Regions from separate parts of the Protaetiibacter sp. SSC-01 genome, predicted to be linked through region 2. Evidence: predicted binding sites of a transcription regulator. Region 2 holds the regulator's gene; the other holds the start of a gene.

Region 1 (8,883 bases), 1.3 Mb from region 2:
CGCTGGGGGCGAGGCCGGGGGTGCGCTCGGCCTTCAGGTCGGCGCCGATCTTGATGCCGTCGCTCGCCATGTTGAGGGGGCCGCGTGCGGGCGCCTGGTTCATGGAGATGAGGGTGACGGCGACGACCGCGATGACGACGATGGCGCCGCCGAGGATGCTCAGCTGGAGCACGAGCCGGCGGCGGCGCTCCTGCTTGCGGTGCAGGGTGCGCAGCTCGCGGGCGCGTTCCTTCGCTGCAGCCCGGGCATCGTTGCCGCCGGGCTCCGGGCGATCGGACTCGCCGTAGGTCATCGATCCTCGTTCTCGGGTGTGGGAGCGCGTTCGGAAGGATACGACGCGCGGGTACACGGACGCCACTCGCGCCCCGGGCACGATGCTAGGGAGCCAATCTGGGAACCTTCCGGACGCTCGCTGAGCACGACGCCCCTCCGGCGCTATGTCATACTGAGCGGAATCGCCGGCACTGACGCCGGTGATCTTCCATTCACTACGGATCGTCCGGCACGTACCTGCCGGTGAAGGAGAACGAACGATCATGGCATCCGTCACTTTCGACAAGGCCACGCGCATCTATCCCGGCTCGACCCGCCCCGCGGTCGACGCGATCGACCTGCAGGTCGATGACGGCGAGTTCCTCGTGCTCGTCGGCCCCTCCGGCTGCGGCAAGTCCACGACCCTGCGCATGCTCGCGGGTCTCGAGGAGGTCAACGACGGCCGCATCCTCATCGGCGACCGCGACGTCACCGACGTTCCGCCGAAGGACCGCGACATCGCGATGGTCTTCCAGAACTACGCGCTCTACCCGCACATGACCGTCGCCGAGAACATGGGCTTCGCGCTCAAGATCGCCGGTGTCGGCAAGGAGGAGCGTGCCGCTCGCGTGCTCGAGGCGGCGAAGCTCCTCGACCTCGAGCCCTACCTCGGTCGCAAGCCGAAGGCCCTCTCGGGTGGTCAGCGTCAGCGTGTCGCCATGGGTCGCGCGATCGTGCGTCAGCCCCAGGTGTTCCTCATGGACGAGCCGCTGTCGAACCTCGACGCGAAGCTCCGCGTTCAGACCCGTACGCAGATCGCGTCGCTGCAGCGTCGTCTCGGTGTCACCACGGTCTACGTGACCCACGACCAGACCGAGGCCCTCACGATGGGCGACCGCATCGCGGTGCTCAAGGACGGCATCCTGCAGCAGGTCGGTTCGCCGCGTGACCTGTACGAGACGCCGAACAACGTGTTCGTGGCCGGCTTCATCGGCTCGCCCGCGATGAACCTCTTCCAGGCGGATGTCGCCGACGGCGGTGTGCGCTTCGGTACGTCGGTCACTCCGATCGAGCGCGACGTTCTCGCGTCGGCGAAGTCGGGCAAGGTCATCGTCGGTGTCCGCCCCGAGGATGTCGCCATCTCGTCGGGTGGCGAGGGCCTCACGGTCGAGGTCGACGTCGTCGAGGAGCTCGGTGCGGACGGTTACCTGTACGGCCACACGGAGCTCGACGGTCACCGTGTCGACATCATCGCCCGTGTCGACGGTCGCAACCACCCGGAGGCCGGCGAGAAGGTCGTCGTGACCCCCGTTCCGAAGCACGTGCACGTGTTCGACGTCGAGTCGGGCGACCGTCTCAACGCGGCGGTCAGCGCCAGCGCGTAAGCAACTCTCAGCACGGAGGCCGTATCCCCTCGGGGGTGCGGCCTCCGTCGTTTGCGGGTACGAGTGCGCGGGCCGGGCTCGTGCCCGGGGTGGGTCGGTCCCGCGGTCACCCGAGGTCGGTCTCGCTCTGGGGATGGGCCTGATGCTCGGGTGGCCTCGTCCGGGACGCGACTCACGGTTCCGCAGGTCTCCACTCGAGGTGGTCGCGGAGCGCCGCCGCAGGCGACGCGTCTCGAGACCGGCCCGGCAGGACAGTGGCCGCCGGACACGCCCGAATGACCGTCGCTCGCGGGCGCCGGGGACCGCTCGTCATCTCTGCCCGCTGGGCACCGCCGCTGGCGGCGCGCGCGTCACAGTTCAATGTCGAGCGGCGAGGCGGCGGTAGGCGCCGGACTTGGTGGGCAGCGGGATGGGGCGCTGCTGCCGGCCGATCGTCCGCGGTGGGATGAGCTCGTAGCGGATGGCGCCCTCGTGCACCCGGTGCCGGAACTCCCAGCCCTGGTCGTGCACGAGTCGATGGTGGTGTCGGCAGAGCGAGATTCCGTCGTCGATGTCGCTGCCGCCGCCGTCTCGCACGTAGTGCCGGATGTGGTGGGACTCTGTCCAGGATGGCGGGCGCTCGCAGCCGGGGAACATGCATCCGCCGTCTCGAGCGTGGAGCGCGATCCGCTGCTTGCGCGTGTAGAGGCGGGTCGTGCGGCCGAGGTCGAGCGGGCGCTTCTCGGCGTCGAAGACGATGTGCCGAGCACCCGCGACGCAGATGTGGCGCTCGGCGGTGGCGATCGAGACGGGGGCGGTCTGCCCCTCGAGGAAGGCGACGCCCGTTCCGGCGGCCAGGTCGGTGGCGGTGACGAGCACCCGCACGGCGGGCGCACCCTCACCGAGGAGGAGCGAGGGGTCGGCGGTGTGGCCGACGCGAAGAAGCTCGGTGAACGCGTCGGACGCGAGCTGCTCCGCACTGCGCGGGTCGCGCTCGACGCCCCGAGCACGCTCGAGCTGGGCAGCGTCGACGAAGCGGGGCCCGCCGAGCTTGGGCGAGGTGACCCGGTCATACACCTCGGTGACGACAGCCGCGGTCTCGGGGTCCATGAGCCAGACGAGGCGCGACATGCCGTCGGGCTGGCGATAGACGCGCAGCGATCGCGCCTCGTGACGACGGCGCTCGCGCAGGGCGACGCCCGCGACGTCGAGCTCGTCACGGAGCACACGGGCCCGCGTGCGGAGCCGGTCGACGTCGAGCGAGCGAGCCTCGTCAGCGAGCAGACGGGCCGCCTCGGTGAGCGCCTCGACCGTGACGCGTCCCGCATCCTGTGCGGGATCGCCGGTCGGCCGGTCGGGCTCGCCCAGCCCACGGCGGATGGCATCCGCCTGCTCGACCGACACGTCGCCGGAGCGTACTGACTGCAGCACGGGAGCCATCCACGGCTGCGACGGCGGAACGGGAGGCGCGGCGGCAGCGGATACCGGGGCATCGAGCACCTCGCCCGTCGCCGGGTCCACGAGCCCGACCCCGCCGATGACGTCACCGCTGGGCCCATCACCGCTGGGCTCGTCGCCGCTGGGTTCGTCGCCGGTGAGCTCGTCGCCGCTGGGCCCGAGCCCGTCGCGCCCCGTTCCCACCGACGCGGCGTCGCCGTCGCCACCCTCGCCACCGGGGCCGCCACCGGCGCCGCCAGCTGTTCCCGCAGCCTGCGCTGCCCGTGCGGCTTCCGCCGCCTCGACGAGCATCGTGCCGACCGCGACGCTGCGCTTGGCGTCTGACAGCGACGATCCCGTCGCGACGCGCATGAGTTCAGCGGCCGTGCGATGCCCGAGCGACTGCGCGAGCCCCGAGAGTCCGAGCTCTGGACGCGAGCGGCGCGCGACCTCGCCCGCGATGAGGGCGGACTGCGCGCGCACGAGTCTCTCCTGCGCGGCGACGAGCTCGGCGAGCTCCAGGAGGGCACGGTCGGTGACCTCGCCCAGCCGATCGGCGTCGCACGCGGCGATCATGATGGCGCCCAACGCGCTCGCCTGCTCGACGACGGGCTCGGGTACAGGCGGAATCCCGAGCTCCCGATCCCACGCGGCGAAATCGGACTCGTCGACGAACTCGCGGGTGGCGGCCGGGCACGCAACACTGCCGTCTGGTGCGATCACCGTCGTGACGAACCGAGCGTCATCCGCATCCGCGCGCACAGCATCCGCGTAGGACGCCGCGGCGGACGCCTCGAATGCGGATGCGGAAGTGGCCATGGAGCGATTCTACCGAGACTCGAACGTGTATTCCACAGATGTGGAGAACCGGTGGAGAACTCGTCGAACACCCTTTGTGGAGGAGTGGCACCGTCCCGCCCCGCACCGGCCCACCCCCACGGCCCACGCCCTGCCCCAAGCAATAGGCTCGACCCGTGAGCTCGCTGTCGATCACCTCCGCCATGCCGGACCCGGCGCTGCTCGACCTGCCGTGGAACCTGCCGCTCGAGGTGTGGCCCGAGGAGACGATCGCGGCGCTCCCGAAGGGCATCTCGCGCCACCTCGTACGATTCGTTCACCTCGAGGGCTTCGTCGTCGCGATCAAGGAGACGACGGTCGAGCTCGCACGGCGCGAGTACGACATGCTCCGCACCCTGCAGCGCCTCGACGTGCCGTGCGTCGAGCCGGTCGCGGTCGTCACGGGCCGCATCGGCGACGACGGCGAGGAGCTCTCCCCCGCGCTCGTCACGCGCCACCTCAAGTTCTCGCTCCCCTACCGCGCGCTCTACTCGCAGGCGCTTCGCCCCGACACCGCCACGCGACTCGTCGATGCCCTCGCGCTCCTCCTCGCGCGCCTGCACCTCATCGGCTTCTACTGGGGCGACGTCTCGCTCTCGAACACCCTCTTCCGCCGCGACGCGGGCGCCTTCGCCGCCTACCTCGTGGATGCGGAGACCGGCAAGCTCTACGACGGCGGCCTCTCGAACGGGCAGCGCGAGAACGACCTCGAGGTCGCACGCGTCAACATCGCGGGCGAGCTCCTCGACCTGCAGTCGGGCGGTCGCCTCGATGAGGCCGTCGACCCCGTCGGGATCGCCGACGGCATCGTCGCGGCGTACCGGTCGCTGTGGCGCGAGCTGACCGCATCCGAGACCTTCCCCGAGGCGGAGCGCTGGCGCATCCGCGAGCGCGTCGAGCGCCTCAACGACCTCGGCTTCGACATCGAGGAGCTCTCGATCCGCAAGGACGGCGACGGCACGAGCGTGCGCATCCAGCCGAAGGTCGTGGATGCCGGCCACCACTCCCGGCGCCTGCTGCGCCTCACGGGGCTCGACGCGGGCGAGAACCAGGCGCGGCGTCTGCTCAACGATCTCGACTCCTACCGGGCGACGCGCGGCAAGGCCGCCGACGACGAGGAGATGGTGGCCCACGAGTGGCTCGTGTCGGTGTTCGAACCGGTCGTGCGCTCGATCCCGAAAGACCTGCGCGGCAAGCTCGAGCCGGCCGAGGTGTTCCACCAGCTGCTCGACCACCGCTGGTACCTCTCGCAGGAGCAGAAGCGCAACGTGCCGCTCGCCGAGGCGCTCACCTCCTACATCGACACCGTGCTGCGCCACCGCCGCGACGAGGTGACCGTGGTCGGCCCGCCGACGGCCGCCATCACGCTCCCCATCGCGGTCGTCGACGACGGCGAAGAGGATTGGATGGCGAAGGTCTGAGCGCGCAACCGGGCGTGCCGGGGCGGCTGGCCCGATCCGCCGCGCGCCACCCGATCGTCACCGTCGTCGCGTGGGCCGCGGGCCTCACGGCGGTCGTCGCCGTCGCGATCGGCGGCGTGCTCGGTGAGAGCCTGTTCGACCGACTCGGCTCGTCCTGGGCGTGGGGCGACGTCGAGTCGGCGGATGCGGACGACCTGCTCTCCGGCGGCGCCGACGAGACCTCGACCCTGCTCGTGCACGGCGTCGACCTCGACGATGCCGAGCTCGCGCGGATCACGGCCGCGGTCGCATCCGACCTCGATGGCGACGACGTCGAGGTCGTCGACCCGCTCGCGATCCCCCGGATGCCGGACGGCAGCATCCCCCCGCAGGCCGCGGGCCTGTTCTCGGATGACGGTGAGGGCTTCCTGCTGACGGCGACCGTGCGGGCGCACGACGGCACGGTCGACGACGACCTCGTCGAGCGGGTCGACGAGCGCCTCGCGGAGGCGGCATCCGACATCCGCTCCCTCGACCCCGATGCGACCGCCGAGGTGGGCAGCACGGCCCTGCTCGTCGACTCGATCATGCAGCTCTCGCAGTCGGATCTCGCACGCGGCGAGGCGATCGCCCTGCCGATCGCGCTGCTCGTGATGCTCGTCGTGTTCGGCGGCTTCCTCGCCGCGGGCACGCCGCTCGTGGGTGCGCTCGTGTCGAGCGTCGGCGGCCTCGGTGCCCTTTTCGCGTTCACCTACCTGCTCGAGATCAACACGACCGTCATGAACGTCGTGACCGCCGTCGGACTCGGCCTCTCGATCGACTACGGCCTGCTCATCGTGAGCCGCTTCCGCGAGGAATCACGGCACGCCGACGGCCGCACCCGCCTCGAGGTGATCGCGCGCACGGCCGACACCGCGGGCCGCACGGTGCTCTACTCGGGCACCGTCTTCGGCATCGCGGCGCTCGGGATGCTGTGCTTCGACGCCGCGGTCGTGCGCGCGATCGGCCTCGGGGCGCTCTCGGTCACGGCGATCTCGATCCTGTCGGCGCTCACCCTGCTGCCCGCGCTTCTCGCGCTGCTCGGCGGCTCGCTCCTCAAGCCCGGCCTCCTCACGCGCATTCCGGGTGCCGGCCGCGTGCTGCGCCGCTTCGGCGACATCGCCCCCGACGAGGGGTTCTTCTCCCGGCTCACGCGCCGGGTGCAGCGGCATCCCGCGCTCGTGGCCCTCGCATCCGCCGCCGTGCTCGTGCTGCTCGGCAGCCCCGTGCTGCAGCTGCGCATCGCCAACACGAGCGTCGACACGCTGCCCGAGTCGTCGACGCAGTACCCGTTCATGTCGGCGCTCGAGGACCACTTCCCGGATGCGGCGCCACCGCGCGTCGTGCTCGTCGCGGAGTCGGAGGCGGTGCTCGCGGGGTGGGCGGATGCCGCATCCGGTCTCGAGCACGTCGTCGAGGTGGGCGAGCCCGAGCAGGTGAACGAGGTGTGGCGGACCAACGTCGTGGTCGAGCCGAAGACGGGCGTCGAGGTCGTGCGCGAGGTGCGCGCCGAGCGGCCCGACGCGCCGGCGTGGGTGACGGGTGCGGACGCCCGCACGGCCGACTTCACCGACACCCTCGCTCACGGCGTGCCGTGGGCGGTGCTCGTGATCGCGCTCGGCACGGTCGTGCTGCTGTTCCTCATGACCGGTTCGCTCGTCGTGCCGATCAAGGCACTGCTCGCGAGCGTGCTGTCGCTCGGGGCGTCGCTCGGCGTGCTGGTCTGGGGGTTCCAGGAGGGCAACTTCGCCGGGTTCATGGGCGTCGACCCGGATGATGTGCTCGGCGTGGACGTGCTCGTGCTGCTGCTGACGCTCGTGTTCGGCTTCGGTCTCGCGATGGACTACGAGATGTTCATCCTGTCGCGCATCACCGAGCTCGTGGAACGCGGGGTCGACGACGCCGAGGCGATCGCGCGCGGCATCCAGCGCTCGGGCCGCATCATCACATCCGCCGCCCTCATCATCATCGTCGTGTTCGCGGGCTTCGCGACGGGCGACCTCATGGTCATCAAGCAGCTCGGCACAGCGCTCGCGGTGGCGGTGCTGCTCGATGCGACGCTCGTGCGCTGCCTGCTCGTGCCGGCGTTCATGACGTGGCAGCGGCGGATCATGTGGTGGGCGCCCGCGCCGCTCAAGCGACTGCACGCGCGGTTCGCGCTGCGCGACTGACGGTCGCGACCCGCGCGCGGCGATAGTCTGCCGACATGGCCGAGCTCCCCGAGTACACCGTCGCCGACCTCGAGCGCGAGGACGCGGTCGACGTCGAGTCGTTCGACAACGACGACGCCGTCGACCTGGGCCTCGCGGCCCTCGAGGTGATCGACGAGCGCGGGCTCAACCTCGCCGTGCGCATCGTGCTGCGCGGCGACGTGGTGTTCCAGGCGAAGCTCGGCACGACGGGCCCCGGCAACGACCCCTGGCTCGCCGGCAAGGCGGCCGTCGCGGAGCGCTTCGGCGAGCCGTCGCTCCTCGTGAAGCTGCGTCATGCGGAGGCGGGCACGCCGTTCGAGGAGCGGACGGATGTCGACCACGAGCTCCTGCGCGCGCACGGCGGCTCGATCCCCATCCGCGTGGCCGGCGAGGTCGTCGGCACCATCACGACCTCGGGCGAGCCCGACGTCGTCGACCATGCGACGACCGCCGAGGCGGTGCGGCGCTACCTCTCCTCCCGATAGTTCCCGTTCCGCGAGTTAGTCGCCGAACGAACGGGTGCGAACACGCGGAACGGGAACTATGGCGGGTCAGGACTCGGCGCGGAGCTTCGCGACCTCGTAGAGGGCGACGGACACGGCGATGCCCGCGTTGAGCGACTCCGTATCGGACGAGATCGGGATCGAGACGATCGCGTCGCAGTTCTCCGTGACGAGGCGCGAAAGGCCCTTGCCCTCCGAGCCGACGACGATCACGATCGGCCGATCGGCGAAGGTGATGCCCGGCAGCGAGGTGTCGCCCCCGCCGTCGAGGCCGAGCACGAAGAGGCCCTCCTTCTTGAGCGCCTGCAGCGTCTGCGTGAGGTTCGCGGCCATCGCCACGGGCACGCGCACCGCGGCACCCGCCGAGGTCTTCCACGCCGACGCCGTCATGCCGACCGAGCGACGCTGCGGCACGATCACGCCGTGGGCGCCGAACGCGCCCGCCGAGCGGATGATCGCGCCCAGGTTGCGGGGGTCGGTCACGCCGTCGAGGGCGACGATGAGCGGCGGGCGGCCCGTCTCGTGCGCGCGCTCGACGAGGTCGAAGGGGTGGGCGTACTCGTACGGCGGCACCTTGAGCGCGAGGCCCTGGTGCACGGCGTCGTGGCCGCTCATGCGGTCGAGCTCGGGGCGCATGACCTCGAGCACGGGGATGCCGCGCTTCGTCGCGATCGACAGCGCCTCCTTGACGCGGTCGTCCATCTCGACGCGTGCGGCGACGTAGAGCGTCGTCGCGGGGATCTTCGCCCGCAGCGCCTCGACGACCGAGTTGCGGCCCGTGACGAGCTCGCCCTCGTCCGCCTTCTTGGGGCGCGGCGCGCGCTTGGCGGGCGCATCCGTCTTCCCGGCGCGGGCGCGT
Region 2 (8,883 bases):
CTCGCGACGGAGGGTGCGCACGCCGGCGTGCGCGTCTTCGGAGGCCGTGCCGCGGCGCTCCAGGACGACGCGACGGCGGTCGGCAGCGACCGCGACGGCGAGCAGTTCGACCGCGAGGAGCGTGCCGCGCTGCGTCGCGTCGCCGGTCTCTCGACGGAGCTCGCCGACGTCACCGAGGTCGAGTACCGGCAGGTGCGCCTCGAGAACGTCGTGCTCATCGGCGTCTACACGCCGTCCGAGTCGCTCGAGGACGCCGAGAACTCCCTCCGCGAGCTCGCGGCCCTCGCCGAGACGGCGGGTGCCGTCGTGCTCGACGGCGTGCTGCAGCGTCGGCCGCACCCCGACCCCGCGACGTACCTCGGCCGAGGCAAGGTCGCCGAGCTCGCCGACATCGTCGCATCCGTCGGCGCCGACACGGTCGTCGCCGACACCGAGCTCGCGCCGAGCCAGCGGCGTGCGCTCGAGGATGCCGTGAAGGTCAAGGTCATCGACCGCACGGCCGTCATCCTCGACATCTTCAGCCAGCACGCCAAATCCCGCGAGGGCAAGGCGCAGGTCGAGCTCGCGCAGCTCGAGTACCTGCTCCCGCGCCTCCGCGGTTGGGGTGAGTCGATGTCCCGTCAGGCCGGTGGCCAGGCCGCGGGCGGCCAGGGGATGGGCTCGCGCGGTCCGGGTGAGACGAAGATCGAGCTCGACCGCCGCCGCATCCACTCGCGCATGGCGAAGCTGCGCCGCCAGATCAAGGGCTTCGCGCCCGGCCGCCAGGCCAAGCGCGCCAACCGCGACCGCTACCAGGTGCCGGCCGTCGCCATCGCCGGCTACACGAACGCGGGCAAGTCGAGCCTCCTCAACCGCATCACGCGCGCGGGCGTGCTCGTCGAGAACACTCTGTTCGCGACGCTCGACCCGACCGTGCGCCGCAGCCGCACGCCCGACGGGCGCGTCTTCACGATCGCCGACACCGTCGGCTTCGTGCGGAACCTCCCGCACCAGCTCGTCGAGGCGTTCCGCTCGACGCTCGAGGAGGTCGCCGCATCCGACCTCGTGCTGCACGTCGTCGACGGCAGCCACCCCGACCCGGCCGCCCAGATCGCGACCGTGCGCGACGTGCTCGGCGATGCCGGTGCGCGCGACGTGCCCGAGCTCATCGTCTTCACGAAGGGCGACCTCGTCGACGACGATCGCCGGATGCTGCTGCGCGGCCTCGAGCCCGACTCGGTGTTCGTGTCGGCCCGCACGGGCGAGGGCGTCGAGGAGCTCCTCGAGGAGATCGCCCGCCGCCTCCCGCTGCCCGACGTCGAGCTCGAGGTGCTCATCCCGTACGACCGCGGCGACCTCGTGGCGCTTGCGCACGACCGCGCGCGCGTGCTCGAGACGAGCTACGAGGAGACGGGCACCCGGATGCGCGTGCAGGCGAGCGAGGCCGTGGCGCACCAGCTCGAGTCGGCGACGACACCCGCGTAAGCCTCTCCCACGTATCCCTCAGACGGGGCAGGGCGGCCGCCCAGCCGGTCGACGTAGCCTCGGAGGGTGAAGTTGGCTGTCCACGCGTCGGGTGAGGGCCCGCGCACCGCGATCCTCGTCCACGGCATCATGTCCGACCATCGCGCGTGGCACCGCGTGAGCGCCGAGCTCGAGGCGAAGGGCTTCCGGGTGCTCGCGGTCGACCTCGCGGGGCACGGCGCCTCACCGCGGTCGCGCCGCTACACGCCTCGCGGATGGGCCGACGACGTCGTCGAGACGGTCACGCCGCTGCTCGAGGGTCCGCCGGACCTCGTCATGGGCCACTCGCTCGGCGGGCTCGTCGCCTCGCTCGCGGCCGACCGGCTCGCGCCCCGCGCCGCCATCTACGTCGACCCGGCCTTCGCGTTCCCGCGCGGCATCCGCGGGGTGCTCTTCAAGGTCGGTTTCGCGCTCGCGCCTCGCCCGCGCCGCTCGGCCCTCGTGCGCTGGAACCCCCGCTGGAGCCCCGAGGACGTCGACATCGAACTCGCGACGCTGCGCGACTGGGACAAGCGCACCATCCTCGGCTTCGCCGACTCGCGCCCGATCGTGCCGCCTCTGCGGCTCGTGGCGCCGAGCCTCGTCGTGCTCGCCGAGAGGAGCCTTCTCATCACGGATGCGGCGGCTGCCGGCCTGCGCAGGCTCGGCATGACCGTCGAGACCATCAAGGGCGCGGGCCACACCGTCTTCCGCGACGACCACGCGCGCTTCATGCACGTCGTGGAGGAGTGGCTCGCCCGCCACGTGGCTCAGACCGAGCGAAGCACCGCCACGACCTTGCCGAGCACCTCGGCCTGATCGCCGAGGATCGGCTCGAACGCGGTGTTCCGCGGTAGCAGCCAGGTGTGACCGTCACGCTGACGGAAGACCTTCACGGTCGCCTCGCCGTCGAGCATCGCGGCGACGATCTCACCGTTCTCGGCCGTGTTCTGGGAGCGCACGACGACCCAGTCGCCGTCGCAGATGGCGGCGTCGATCATCGAGTCGCCCGAGACCTTGAGCATGAAGAGCTCGCCCTTGCCGACGAGCTGCCGCGGGAGCGGGAAGATCTCCTCGACCTGCTGCTCCGCCGTGATCGGCACGCCCGCGGCGATGCGGCCGACGAGCGGCACCATCGCGGCGTCGCCCACGGGGGCGGCTGAGCCCGCGTCCTCGGCGACGGGGATGTCGATGAGCACCTCGAGCGCGCGCGGCCGGTTGGGGTCGCGGCGCAGGTAGCCCGCGAGCTCGAGCTGGTTGAGCTGATGCGTCACGCTCGAGAGCGAGGCGAGCCCGACGGCGTCGCCGATCTCGCGCATGCTCGGCGGGTATCCGCGGCTCGACACCGAGCGCTGGATGACCTCGAGGATGGCGAGCTGCTTCTCGCTGAGGCTCTTGCGGCGCCGCGTGGCGGGGCGCTCGTCGGCCTGCTCGATGTCGCTCATTGGGGCCTCCTACGGCTCGGTTCTCACGGGTGAGGGATGCGATGTCGGTGGTCCGTGATCGGATTCATCCCGTCGATCGAAACTGTATCCGCTCCGGCGGGTGCGGGCAAACATCCGTTCGAGTGTGTCGTCGGATCGGATCCCCGGGAATCCAGGGATCCGGGGAATTCCGCCGGAGGACTTGAACGTTTGTTCGATCGAAGATACATTCGGAACACAGCTTCGCATCCGGCCTCCCGGCCGAGGCCGGATGCGGAAGCTGTCCACCGGGCCAGACGGCCCGCACCCCCAGGAGGACCAGATGAGCACCGTCACCCTCACCACCGCCGGCTTCCCCTCCGCGCGAGCGGCTGCCCGTCCCGCGGCGCGCCCGCGCCTGCGCATCACGCGTCGGGGTCGCGCCGTGCTCGGAGCCCTCCTCGGCGCGCCCATCGCGGCTGCCCTCACGCTCTCCGCCCTCTCGGGCACTCCGGCGCAGGCGGGCTCGACGGCGTCGACGACCACCTTCGAGTACATCTCCGTGGCTTCGGGCGAGTCCCTGTGGGATCTCGCGGCGTGGGTCGCTCCGGAGTCCGATCCGCGCGAGGTCGTCGCGGCCCTCGTCGAGCTCAACCAGCTGCCGACGACCGAGGTGCAGCCCGGTCAGCGCCTCGCGATCCCCGCCGAGTACTCGGCGGAGTAGCCCCCGGTCGCCGGGGAGAGGGCACAGGGCCGCTCACTAGAATCGCGGGGTGGCCTCCCTCTCCGATCTCCCGATCCGCGACGACTTGAGGGGCCTCACCCCCTACGGCGCGCCGCAGAAGCACGTGCGGTACGCCCTCAACGTCAACGAGAACACGCACCCGATCCCCGAGCCGGTCGCTCGGGAGATCATCGAGTCGCTCGCCCACGCGGTACTCACCGCCAACCGCTATCCCGACCGCGAGTTCATGGAGCTTCGCGAGTCGCTCGCGCGGTACCTCGGTCACGGCCTCACCGCCGACCACGTGTGGGCGGCGAACGGCTCGAATGAGATCATCCAGCAGCTGCTGCAGGCCTTCGGCGGTCCCGGTCGCAGCGTGCTCGGCTTCCCGCCCACCTACTCGATGCACCCGATCATCACGGCGGGCGTCGGGAGCGCGTGGGTCACGGCCGACCGCGACGCCGGCTTCGACATCCGCCCCGAGACGGCCGTGCGGGCGATCGAGCAGCACCGTCCCGACCTCGTCTTCCTGTGCGCGCCCAACAACCCGACGGGCACGGGACTGGCGCTCGAGACGATCGAGGCCGCCTACGACGCGACCGACGGCATCGTGTTCGTCGACGAGGCGTACGCCGAGTTCATGCCGAAGGACAAGCCCTCGGCGCTCACGCTCCTGCCGGGTCGCGAGAGGCTCGTCGTGTCGCGCACGATGAGCAAGGCCTTCGCGTTCGCCGGCGTGCGCGTCGGCTACCTTGCCGCCGACCCCGTCATCGCCGACGCCCTGCGTCTCGTCCGCCTGCCGTACCACCTGTCGGCCCTCACGCAGGCCGCCGCCGTCGCGGCGCTCGCCCACGCGCCCGAGATGCTCGCGATGGTCGACGACATCGCCTCCCAGCGCGACCGCATCGTCGCCGAGCTCCCCGCGCTCGGCTACCGGCCCTGGCCGACCGAGGCGAACTTCGTGCTCTTCGAGGGCGTCGAGAACCCGCAGGCGACGTTCCGCGCCCTCCTCGAGCGCGACATCCTCATCCGCGACGTCGGCATCCCGAACACCCTGCGCGTCACGGCGGGCACCGCCGAGGAGACGAGCTTCTTCCTCGAGAGCCTCGCCGCCCTCGGCCCCGGTGGGGCTCGGTAGGGTGGGGGCATGACCACGCACCGCACCGCGCGTCTGAGCCGTCAGACGAGCGAGTCGAGCATCGAGCTGAGCATCGACCTCGACGGCACCGGAACGTCCGACATCCAGACGACGGTGCCGTTCTTCGACCACCTGCTCACGGCGTTCGCGAAGCACGCCCTCGTCGACCTCACGGTGCGCGCCGAGGGCGACACCGAGATCGACGTGCACCACACCGTCGAGGACACGGGCATCGTGCTCGGCACCGCGATCAAGCAGGCGCTCGGCGACAAGCGCGGCATCGGCCGCTTCGGCGACGCGCTCGTGCCGCTCGACGACGCCCTCGCGCAGGCCGTCGTCGACATCTCCGGCCGCCCGTACCTCGTGCACTCGGGGGAGCCCGCGGGCTTCGAGTTCCACCTCATCGGCGGGCACTTCACCGGATCGATGGTGCGTCACGTCTTCGAGGCGATCGCGTTCAACGCGGGTCTCACGGTTCACCTCACCGTGCTCGCGGGTCGCGACCCGCACCACATCGCCGAGGCCGAGTTCAAGGCGTTCGCGCGCGCGTTCCGTCAGGCCGTCGCCCGCGACGAGCGCGTGACCGGCGTGCCGTCGACGAAGGGCGCCCTCTGACATGACCGCCCCCTCCGTCGTCGTCCTCGACTACGGCTCCGGCAACGTCCACTCGGCGGCGAAGGCCCTCGAGGCGGCGGGCGCGCGTGTCGAGCTCACCGCCGACCGGGATGCCGTGATGGCCGCCGACGGGCTGCTCGTGCCCGGCGTGGGCGCGTTCGCGGCCGTCATGGACGCCCTCAACGCGGCGCGCGGCGCCGAGCTCATCGAGCGTCGCCTCGCGGGCGGACGCAAGGTGCTCGGCATCTGCGTCGGCATGCAGGTGCTGTTCGAGCGGGGCGTCGAGCGCGGCGTCGAGACCGAGGGCCTGGGGGAGTGGCCGGGCACCGTCGAGGAGCTCGACGCGCCCGTGCTCCCGCACATCGGCTGGAACGCCGTGCAGGCCCCCGACGACTCCGAGCTCTTCGCGGGCATCCGCGACGAGCGCTTCTACTTCGTGCACTCCTACGGCGCGCGCAGCTGGGACCTCGAGCCCTCGGGCCCCTTCCCGCAGGCCCGCGTCACGTGGGCGCAGCACGGCGAGCCCTTCGTCGCCGCCGTCGAGAACGGCCCGCTCTCGGCCACGCAGTTCCACCCCGAGAAGTCGGGCGAAGCCGGCATCCGCCTGCTCCGCAACTGGCTCGGCACGCTCTGACGCGGAACGCCCCGGCACCTGAACTAGTATCTGAACCTTGTGTGCGGGCGTCCGTCCCGCGGAAAGCCCGGAGATGACCGAGTTCAACACCTCTCCCGCCCTGACCCTCCTCCCGGCGGTCGACGTCGCCGACGGCAAGGCGGTGCGCCTCACCCAGGGAGAGGCCGGCACCGAGACGAGCTTCGGCGACCCGATCGACGCCGCGCAGGAGTGGGCCGACCAGGGCGCCGACTGGATCCACCTCGTCGACCTCGACGCTGCCTTCGGCCGCGGCAACAACCACGCCGTCATCAAGAAGGTCATCAAGAACACCCCGCGGCGCGTCAACATCGAGCTCTCGGGCGGCATCCGCGACGACGCGAGCCTCGAGGTCGCGCTCGCGACGGGCGCCAAGCGCATCAACCTCGGCACCGCGGCCCTCGAGAACCCCGAGTGGGCGGCCCACGTCATCGCCGAGTTCGGCGAGGCGATCGCCGTCGGCCTCGACGTGCGCGGCACGACCCTCGCGGCCCGTGGCTGGACGAAGGAGGGCGGCGACCTCTGGACGGTGCTCGCCCGCCTCGAGGACGCGGGATGCGCGCGCTACGTCGTCACGGACGTCACGAAGGACGGCACCCTCCGCGGCCCGAACCTCGAGCTGCTCTCCGAGGTCATGAACCGCACCCCGAAGCCCGTCATCGCCTCGGGCGGTGTGGCGTCGCTCGACGACATCGCGGCGCTCCGCACCCTCGTGCCGCAGGGCCTCGAGGGCGCCATCGTCGGCAAGGCCCTCTACACGGGCGCGTTCACGCTCGCCGAGGCCATCGACGTCGCGAGCGACTGAGGCCTCGCCCGTGGACCACCGGCACGCCGACAGCGCCGGCATCCCGTGGGAGGGGCGACGTTTCCACGAGAACCCCGCAGCGGGTGACGACGGCTCGGCGCCCGAGCGTCTCATCGAGGCGATCCGTCGCCTCCGGGCGGGCGAGACCGGCATCCAGGACGTCGTCGCGGTGCTCCACGAGGAGCGCCTGCTCGTGCCGCTCGTCGCGGAGGCGGGCGACGAGGGCATCGGGCCTCACGGACAGAGGGTCGACAAGACCCAGGAGCTGTCGATCGTCACGGTCGAAGGGCCGGACGGCCGCGCGGTGCTCCCGGCGTTCAGCTCGGTCGAGGCCATGCAGCGCTGGGACGCCCAGGCGCGCCCCGTCCCGATCCAGGCGAGCCGGATCGCGCTCGCCGCGGCATCCGAGGGCACGCCCCTCGTGGTCGTCGACCCGGGCTCGGAGACGCAGCTCGTCGTGCGGCGGCCGGCCCTCCCGGCGCTCGCGACGGGGGAGGTCTGGACGCCGTCGTTCGAGGACACCGAGGTCGCGCACGCGTTCGGCGCCTCCACCGCGGGTGAGGATGCCGTCGTCGCGATCGGCCTCGCGCCCGGCGACCCCGCGGCGCGTCTCGCGGGCCCCGAGCTCGTCGTCGTGCTGCAGCTGGCCGAGCTGTCCGACACCGACCGTCACGCCCTGCTCGCGCGCCTCCAGGAGCGCTGGGGCGCCGACGAGCTCATCGCGGAGCGCGTCGACTCGATCGCCGTCCGCTTCGCCTGAGCGTCGCTCGGCGTGGCCACGGTCAGGCGACCGGGCCCGTCCACTTCTCGCCGGGGCCCTTGCCGTGCTCGTCGGGGAAGGGGGAGGCCTCGCGGAACGCGAGCTGCACCGTGCGCAGGCCGTCGCGCAGGGCGCGGGCGTGGTGGTCGCCGAGGCTCGGGGCGGATGCCGTGACGAGGCCCGCGAGGGCGTCGATGAGCTTGCGCGCCTCGTCGAGATCGGTCTGCGTCTCGGGGTCGTCGGCGAGGCCGACCTTGACCGCGGTGGCGCTCAGGAGGTGGACGGCGACGGTGTTGATGACCTCGACGGCGGGGACGTCGGCGATGTCCCGGATCTCCTCCCCAACGGCGCTCTGATCGTCGGCGGGCACGGGCTCTACGGTCACGGGGTTTCCTCTGCTATCCTTATGCGGGCTCCGGGGCCATCTCCCCGGAAACGCAAGTGGAGCAATCCCACCCGCTGACCGCCTCTTCAGGTTATCGGGTTCGAGTTGGCAACCGGGCCGTACGGCCCGGTGGCGCACTCCGCCGGCAGGCCTTTCACGGCAGCCGGTTGCACGGGTGCGGATCTCTTCACGTGCGTGCCTGCAGAAACGAGTGAAGGAGACCCGCATCAGCGATCCCAGAACCAACGACCGTATCCGCGTTCCCGAGGTCCGCCTCGTGGGTCCTGGCGGAGAGCAGGTCGGCGTCGTCCGCATCGAGGACGCCCTGCGCCTGGCGCAGGAGGCCGATCTGGATCTGGTCGAGGTGGCGCCCAACTCCAAGCCTCCCGTGGTCAAGATCATGGACTACGGCAAGTTCAAGTACGAACAGGCCCAGAAGCTCAAGGAAGCACGGCGCAATCAGGCGAACACGATCCTCAAGGAGGTCCGTTTCCGCCTGAAGATCGACAAGCACGACTACGAGACCAAGCGCAAGCGCGCGGAGGGCTTCCTCCAGGCCGGGGACAAGGTGAAGGCCATGATCCTGTTCCGCGGTCGTGAGCAGTCCCGTCCGGAGCAGGGTGTCCGACTGCTGCAGCGCTTCGCCGAGGATGTCGCGGAGTGGGGCACGGTCGAGTCCACCCCCACGATCGACGGTCGCAACATGGTCATGATCATCGCCCCGCTCAAGAGCAAGGTGGATGCGAAGGCCGAGCAGAACGCCAAGCGCGCGGCGAACAAGGCGCGCCCCCAGAGCCCGGAGGATCCCGACGGATCCGCCGACAACGCGGCAGCTGCCGACAAGACAGAGGAAGAGTAATGCCCAAGCAGAAGACGCACTCCGGTGCGAAGAAGCGCTTCAAGATCACCGGGAGCGGCA

What was found. The regulator LexA, encoded in region 2, represses DNA repair genes until DNA is damaged. The targets are predictions, from matches to a motif close to TCGAACANNTGTTCGA.
Region 1: a site for LexA is predicted at 3,892-3,907, ahead of H4J02_RS02635 (HNH endonuclease signature motif containing protein). Genes of this name have one in related genera too.

Annotation. Positions count from the first base shown of each region.
Region 1 is NZ_CP059987.1:554,290-563,172, reverse strand. Features, by position in the region: gene H4J02_RS02645 (thioredoxin domain-containing protein) at 1-292, opposite strand, end outside; gene H4J02_RS02640 (ABC transporter ATP-binding protein) at 537-1,637, shown strand; gene H4J02_RS02635 (HNH endonuclease signature motif containing protein) at 1,995-3,872, opposite strand; gene H4J02_RS02630 (DUF4032 domain-containing protein) at 4,055-5,311, shown strand; gene H4J02_RS02625 (MMPL family transporter) at 5,326-7,500, shown strand; gene H4J02_RS02620 (heme-degrading domain-containing protein) at 7,536-8,006, shown strand; gene rlmB (23S rRNA (guanosine(2251)-2'-O)-methyltransferase RlmB) at 8,073-8,883, opposite strand, start outside.
Region 2 is NZ_CP059987.1:1,844,935-1,853,817, reverse strand. Features, by position in the region: gene hflX (GTPase HflX) at 1-1,464, shown strand, start outside; gene H4J02_RS08750 (alpha/beta fold hydrolase) at 1,531-2,301, shown strand; gene lexA (transcriptional repressor LexA) at 2,253-2,927, opposite strand; gene H4J02_RS08740 (LysM peptidoglycan-binding domain-containing protein) at 3,229-3,609, shown strand; gene H4J02_RS08735 (histidinol-phosphate transaminase) at 3,659-4,747, shown strand; gene hisB (imidazoleglycerol-phosphate dehydratase HisB) at 4,757-5,362, shown strand; gene hisH (imidazole glycerol phosphate synthase subunit HisH) at 5,364-5,996, shown strand; gene priA (bifunctional 1-(5-phosphoribosyl)-5-((5-phosphoribosylamino)methylideneamino)imidazole-4-carboxamide isomerase/phosphoribosylanthranilate isomerase PriA) at 6,070-6,819, shown strand; gene H4J02_RS08715 (SseB family protein) at 6,830-7,579, shown strand; gene H4J02_RS08710 (DUF1844 domain-containing protein) at 7,602-7,964, opposite strand; gene infC (translation initiation factor IF-3) at 8,176-8,823, shown strand; gene rpmI (50S ribosomal protein L35) at 8,823-8,883, shown strand, end outside.